Linked DNA regions of Thiorhodovibrio winogradskyi. The protein of the gene in region 2 interacts with the protein of the main gene of each other region in a pairwise test. Links are inferred from orthologs where the notes say so. Each region holds a gene or a part of one and is shown on either strand. Other genes may lie near its edges.

The links. Proteins that work in one complex are often made in the same cells at the same time.
Region 1: the proteins of grpE (region 2) and groL interact in binary tests that used the Escherichia coli proteins (3 or more experiments, as listed by UniProt). The link is inferred for Thiorhodovibrio winogradskyi from one-to-one orthologs.

What each region holds. Positions count from the first base shown.
Region 1 is NZ_CP121472.1:5,424,532-5,428,075, reverse strand. Bases 415-3,246 are described here. They hold groL (chaperonin GroEL), read left to right. Parts: upstream 415-923; coding sequence 924-2,570; downstream 2,571-3,246. Other genes in these bases: Thiowin_RS24885 (CPBP family intramembrane glutamic endopeptidase), read left to right, coding at 2,719-3,246; groES (co-chaperone GroES), read left to right, coding at 550-840. Also shown: Thiowin_RS24900 (elongation factor G), read left to right, coding at 1-297; more of Thiowin_RS24885, read left to right, coding at 3,247-3,544.
Region 2 is NZ_CP121472.1:2,333,699-2,337,224, forward strand. What follows is about bases 713-3,526. They hold grpE (nucleotide exchange factor GrpE), read left to right. Parts: upstream 713-1,692; coding sequence 1,693-2,361; downstream 2,362-3,526. Other genes in these bases: hrcA (heat-inducible transcriptional repressor HrcA), read left to right, coding at 713-1,612; dnaK (molecular chaperone DnaK), read left to right, coding at 2,625-3,526. Outside these bases: Thiowin_RS10360 (NAD(+) kinase), read right to left, coding at 1-244; more of hrcA, read left to right, coding at 557-712. UniProt on the Escherichia coli protein: Participates actively in the response to hyperosmotic and heat shock by preventing the aggregation of stress-denatured proteins, in association with DnaK and GrpE. It is the nucleotide exchange factor for DnaK and may function as a thermosensor.

The DNA of each region.
Region 1 (3,544 bases), 3.1 Mb from region 2 along the record:
GCCAAGGCACTGCGCAAGGGACTGAGCCAGGCCGGACCCGTGATTCTGCACCCGCTGATGCGCGTCGATCTGGCGGTGCCGGAGGTGTATCTCGGCCAGGTTCTCGGTGACCTACAAGCCCGACACGCGAGCATCCGCGCGACCTCGCTCCATGAGGGCGGCGGCGAAGGCGAGGCCCGCGTGCAGTGCGAAGTGGCACTTGAATCCCTGCTCGGCTATGCCACCGAACTGCGCAGCCTGACCCAGGGTCGTGGCCAGTTCAGCATGAGGTTCGAGCGTTTCGACGTTACTGCATAGGGTTCGCATCCAACACCAGCGCTCCTTTGCCCGCTGTTCCAAATTTCCCCTTGGTTTCCTCCAGGGTTCCAGAGACCCCTGTTCCCACGCCTGCGCGAACAGAAAAAAATCGCTCTTTTCCGACGCGCCCCCTTGACAGCCCGTGCGTCGGGACTATTATTAGCACTCGCTACTGATGAGTGCTAACAACCCGGTCGGCAGGCCCGGCTGGGCGGCGCTCGACCACTCACACACCTTGAGGGGACTCAAACAATGAATATTCGTCCTTTGCACGACCGCGTCGTTATCCGTCGCATGGAAGAAGAGCGTACCACCGCTGGTGGCATCGTCATCCCAGACAGCGCGGCTGAAAAACCCATCCGTGGCGAAGTCATGGCTGTCGGCAATGGCAAGATCATGGACAACGGCGACACCCGCGCGCTTGATGTCAAGGTTGGCGACAAGGTGCTCTTCGGCAAGTACTCGGGAACCGAGGTCAAGGTCGATGGTGAAGATCTTCTCGTGATGCGCGAGGAAGACATCATGGGTGTGATCGAGGGCTAAGCCATCGAACCCACCAACCCACACGCTTTTTCTCTCGCGTCACCCTGTCGCGGGACAAGTTTAGATCACGGGAGCATACTCCAATGAGTGCAAAAGAAGTTAAGTTTGGTACTGAAGCGCGCGCGCGCATGATGGATGGCGTCAACATCCTGGCTAACGCTGTCAAGGTCACCCTGGGCCCCAAGGGCCGCAATGTGGTGCTGGAGAAGTCCTTCGGTTCGCCCACCGTCACCAAGGACGGCGTCTCGGTCGCCAAGGAAATCGAGCTGAAAGACAAGTTCGAGAACATGGGCGCGCAGATGGTCAAGGAAGTCGCCTCCCAGACCTCCGATGTGGCCGGTGACGGCACCACCACCGCGACCGTGCTGGCCCAGGCCATGGTGCGCGAGGGTCTGAAGGCCGTCGCCGCTGGCATGAACCCCATGGATCTGAAGCGCGGCATGGATAAGGCTGTTGAGAGCGCCGTCGGGCAACTGCGCGATCTGTCGCGTCCCTGTTCCGACAATAAGGAAATTGCTCAGGTCGGCACCATTTCCGCCAACTCCGATGACAGCATCGGCGAGATCATCGCCGAGGCCATGGAGAAGGTCGGCAAGGAAGGCGTCATCACCGTTGAAGAGGGTAAGTCCCTGCACAACGAACTCGACGTGGTCGAGGGCATGCAGTTCGACCGCGGCTATCTGTCGCCTTACTTCATTAACAACCAGCAGAGCCAAACCGCCGAGCTGGAAGACCCCTTCATCCTGCTGCACGACAAGAAGATCTCCAACATCCGCGATCTGCTGCCGGTGCTCGAAGGTGTCGCCAAGGCTGGCAAGCCGCTGATGATCGTTGCCGAGGACATTGAGGGCGAGGCCCTGGCCACCCTGGTGGTCAACTCTATCCGTGGCATCATCAAGGTGTGCGCCGTCAAGGCCCCCGGTTTTGGTGATCGTCGCAAGGCCATGCTGCAGGATATCGCCATCCTGACCGGCGCGACCGTCATCTCCGAGGAAGTCGGTCTGTCGCTCGAGAAGGCCACGCTGAACGAACTCGGCCAGGCCAAGAAGATCCAGGTCAGCAAGGAAGAGACCACCATCATCGACGGTGCTGGCTCCGAGGTGGACATCAAGGGTCGTTGCGAGCAGATTCGCGCCCAGGTCGAGGAGACCACCTCCGACTACGACCGCGAGAAGCTCCAAGAGCGTCTGGCCAAGCTGGCCGGCGGCGTGGCCGTGATCAAGGTCGGTGCCGCGACCGAAGTCGAGATGAAAGAGAAGAAAGCCCGCGTCGAGGATGCGCTGCATGCCACCCGCGCGGCCGTCGAGGAAGGTATCGTCCCCGGCGGTGGTGTGGCGCTGGTACGTGCTCTCGGCGGTGTGCGCGGTCTTACCGGCAACAACCACGATCAGGACGTTGGTATCAGCATCGCTCTGCGCGCGATGGAAGAGCCACTGCGCCAAATCGTGCATAACGCCGGCGCCGAGGCCTCTGTGGTGCTGCAAAAGGTCGCCGAGGGCGAGGGTAACTACGGCTACAACGCCGCCAGCGGCGAGTACGGCGACGTGGTCAGCATGGGTATCCTGGACCCGACCAAGGTCACCCGCACCGCGCTGCAGAATGCCTGCTCCATCGCCGGGCTGATGATCACCACCGAGGCCATGGTGGCCGAGGAACCCAAGGATGAGGCACCAGCCGGTGGCGGCATGGGTGGCGGCATGGGTGGCATGGGCGACATGGGTATGATGTAAGCCCTGGCGACCTGCTCGCCGCGCGGTAGGTGACGCCAGCGACAGCTGTCGTGCTCCGCACCCAAAGGCCCCCAGCGATCATGCATCGCTGGGGGCATTTTTTTATTGGAGTTCGCGACTCCGGCGATGTCATGGCAAACTGTCGCCCATGCGCCCAACAGCTCAATTTTTTACCTATATGTTCAGCTGCCTGCTGCTGGCGGCAGTGCTCGCGGTGCCCTTGCTGCATGGCGGTCTGATTGATGAAGATCCGCAACGAGTCCTGGGGCGCCTGGCCCAGGTGCTGATGTTGCTTGGGCTCTGGCCTTTCCTGCGCTGGCTTAAGCTGGCGGACCGCGCTGCCCTGGGGTTTGACCGGCCAAGGTACCAGTTGCGCCTTGCGCTTATCCAAGGCTGGCTGCTGGGTACTCTGATGATGGCCATGATCGTCGCCCTGTTGCTTTACAGCGGCGCACGGGTCTTTGCAAGTTGGGAGCCTGGCTGGTTGTTTGATCTCACTAAAACCGCCCTGCGAGGCCTGATCGCCGGTCTCCTAATCGCCCTCCTCGAAGAAACCTTCTTTCGCGGCGCGCTCTTCACCGCCATCCGTCGCCAGGGGTCGTTGCTGCAAGCCGCCGGCTGGTCGGCCGCTCTCTATGCAATGGTGCATTTCATGAAGCCGCGCGAACTCCCCGACGGCATGGCCGCGGATTTGGCTGGTAGCGCCTGGATGGTGGGGAGTGTCTTTATTGGTCTGGCCGATTGGCGCCATTTGGATTCTCTGGTCGCACTCTGGCTGGCTGGAGTGTTACTGGCGCTGCTGCGCGCGCGCAGCGGCGGCATTGCGCTTGGCATTGGTCTGCATGCCGGCTGGGTCTTTGTGATCCAGACCAGCCGACGCCTGACCGACGGCGTCGATGGCGCCAACTGGGCCTGGCTGGCGGGAGCCTATGATGGCGTGATTGGCTGGTTGGCCGCTGCCGTGCTTCTGTTGC
Region 2 (3,526 bases):
CGCTGTGGGTGGCGAGTTGGGCATAGGGGCTTGAGTGCTGCTCGCGCGCTTGCCCGGCTAGAGAGTCGTTCTCCGAGTTGCCGGCAGGACTGCGGTGATCGGAGAGTAGAGCCGAGGTGGCCGGCTCAAGCAAAGTTCGATGCCCGCGTCGCTCGAGATGCGCGAGCAATCGCTGCAAGGTGGCCGGAACCCGAGGGTCCGGTTCCTGTTTGCCGATGATGCCGATGGTATGGAAAGCGCTCATGCAAGGTATTGTGCCACGTTGGTGGTCAAGACCCGAAGTGCCGGGATGCTCGCATTATACCGAGGGTGGGATGCGCTCGTGCTTGGCCGGCAACCCGCGTTAGTCCCGCAGGGCAGACGGCTGGTCCAGTCAGAGTCGCACCAAATTCCAGGCGTGCGGCAGGCTGTCGGCGGCCTGGCTTGACAGCCGCGGCGTCTGTCCCTAAATTGAAGGGTCGTTAGCACTCGGGGCGGGTGAGTGCTAAATCATGCTCCTGGCCACCCCGGAGGATGAAGCGGCTGTTTCACGGTTATGTTTCACAATGAGGTTGCGATGGCCGGGACGCGCGGCAGCGAAACCAAGGTCAGTGAGCGAGCATCGCTTTTTCTCAAGACACTGATCGAGCATCACATCCGCGACGGGCAACCGGTCGGATCGCGCACGCTCGCGAAAGAAACTGGCTTGGATCTCAGTCCAGCCACTGTGCGTAATGTGATGTCGGATTTGGAAGATATGGGGTTGGTGTCCTCCCCGCATACCTCGGCGGGACGGATACCGACCCTCTTGGGTTATCGGTTGTTCGTCGATAGCCTGCTGACTATCAAGCCGCTCGACGAGATCGATGTCAATGCACTGCGCGCGGAGTTCGAGCCTTTGGACGAAGCGGCAGCGCTGGTGGATACGGCATCCCGGCTGCTGTCGGGTGTGACCCGCTTGGCTGGCGTGGTCATGCTGCCTCGGCATGAGCGTGATGTCTTTCGTCAGATCGAGCTATTGCCGCTATCGGGTAAGAAGGTACTGGCGATACTTATCACGGGCGAGGGCGAGGTTCACAACCGGATCTTGCACACCGAGCGGACTTTCAGTCCGGCGCAGCTGGTTCAGGCGTCGAATTTTTTGACGGAATTGTTCACTGGCCAAGACATGGTCGACGTGCGCAAGCGGCTTGTGGAGGATTTGCACGCAACCCATCGGCAGATGGATGCAATGTTGCGCCAGGCGCTGGAAATGGCGCAGCGGGTGATGGAGTCGGCCGAGCACAAGGAGCAGCTGCTGGTGTCTGGTCAGACCAACTTGATGCAGTTCGATGAACTAGCAAACGCGGATCGTTTGAAGACCTTGTTCGATGCCTTTAATGAAAAGCGGGAAATTCTCTATTTGCTTGACCGCTGTATCCAGGCAGATGGGGTGCAGATTTTTTTCGGTGGCGAGTCCGGCTATGAGGTGCTTGACGACTGCAGTCTGGTGACCACGCCTTACCGGGTGGATGGCGAGGTGCTGGGGGTGCTTGGGGTGATCGGCCCAACCCGGATGGATTATCAGCGGGTGATTCCGGTCGTCGATGTGACAGCGCGTCTGCTGGCTGCGGCGCTTAGACAACACAATTGATCAAGATGTGGTTCGCGCGTCTGTGGCGGCTCCGGTTACGGAGGCGCGAGGGCGTGCGGGCTGCCGCGGAGGTAAAGGAAATGACGATAGACCAGCAAGGTCAGGAACAACCACAGGGCGGTGCGCAAGAGCGGGCGACCCAGACCGGCTCCCAGCCTGGCGCCCAAAACGGCGACCAGAACAGCGAGGGAGCTGGCTTGAATGCCGAGCAGGCGCCTGAGTCGGCGGAGGCAGGCGCCGAAGCAGCGGCATCGCCCTGGCCGGAAGATCGTGGTGAATTGATCGCCATGATTGAGCAGGAGCGCGCGCGTAACGAGGCGGCACGCGACCAGTTGCTGCGCGCCCGGGCCGAGGTGGAGAACATTAGCCGGCGCAAGGCGAAGGAGCTTGAAAACGCGCACAAGTTCGCGCTTGAGAATTTTGTGCGCGAGCTGCTGCAGGTACGCGACAGTCTGGAACTCGGCCAGGCCGCGGCAAGCGAGCCCGATGCCGATGTGGTGAAGTTGCGCGAGGGCATGGAACTGACGGTCAAGCTGCTTGCGGATGTCATGGCCAAGTTTGGTGTCGAGCGGGTCGACCCCATGCATCAGCCCTTCAACCCCGAGTTTCATCAGGCGATGTCCATGCAGCCGCGTGCGGATGTCGCGCCCAATACCGTGGTGGCGGTGATTCAACGCGGTTACACCCTCAATGGTCGTTTGGTGCGCCCGGCGCTGGTGATGGTGTCGCAGGCGATCGAACAGAGTTGATGCGCGCCAGCAGCCTATTTCCGCTGGTGCGCCTGATGTCCGCGCTGGTAACCGGGCAAGGGCGTTAAGGCTTGAACTTTGCAGGGTTTTGCCTCATGTGCGAGAACATGTCGGTCGGAGTCCACGGTTCGGAACGGATGGTGAACCTAACGGATGGTGAATCTGGCTCGAAGGCAACGCCCGTGATCGCGCGGCATCGGACCAGGTCCGGGCCAGTCACGCAATAAACATTTTTTAACAGTTTAGAAATCGGAGAAGTCAACATGGGAAAGATCATCGGTATCGATCTCGGTACCACAAACTCCTGTGTCGCCGTGATGGATGGCGACAAGCCGAAGGTGATTGAGAACGCCGAGGGTGATCGAACCACGCCAAGTATCGTCGCTTATTCCAACGACGGTGAGGTGCTGGTCGGTCAATCCGCCAAGCGGCAGGCTGTCACCAATCCAAAAAATACCCTCTTCGCTATCAAGCGTCTGATCGGGCGGCGCCACGAGGATCATGTCGTCTCCAAGGACAAGGACATGGTGCCCTATCAGATCGTCCGCGCCGACAACGGCGACGCCTGGGTTGAGGTCAATGGCAAGAAAATGGCCCCGCCCGAGATTTCCGCGAAGGTGCTACAGAAGATGAAAAGCACCGCCGAGGATTATCTAGGTGAAAAGGTGTCCGAGGCCGTTATCACGGTGCCGGCCTACTTCAACGACTCGCAGCGTCAGGCCACCAAGGATGCCGGGCGTATCGCTGGGTTGGAAGTCAAGCGTATCATCAATGAGCCGACGGCCGCGGCCCTGGCCTATGGCATGGACAAGCAACGTGGCGATCAAAAAATCGCGGTCTATGACCTGGGTGGCGGCACCTTCGATATCTCCATCATCGAGATTGCCGAGATCGAAGGCGAGCATCAGTTCGAGGTGTTGTCCACGAATGGTGACACCTTCCTGGGCGGCGAGGACTTCGATCTGCGCATCATTGACTTTCTGGCCAATGAGTTCAAGAAGGATCAGGGCGTTGATCTGCACAATGACCCGCTGGCGCTGCAGCGTCTGAAAGAGGCCGCCGAGAAAGCCAAAATCGAACTCAGCACCAGTCAGCAGACCGATATCAATCTGCCCTATATCACCGCGGATCAGAACGGCCCCAAGCATCTGAATGTCAAGCTGTC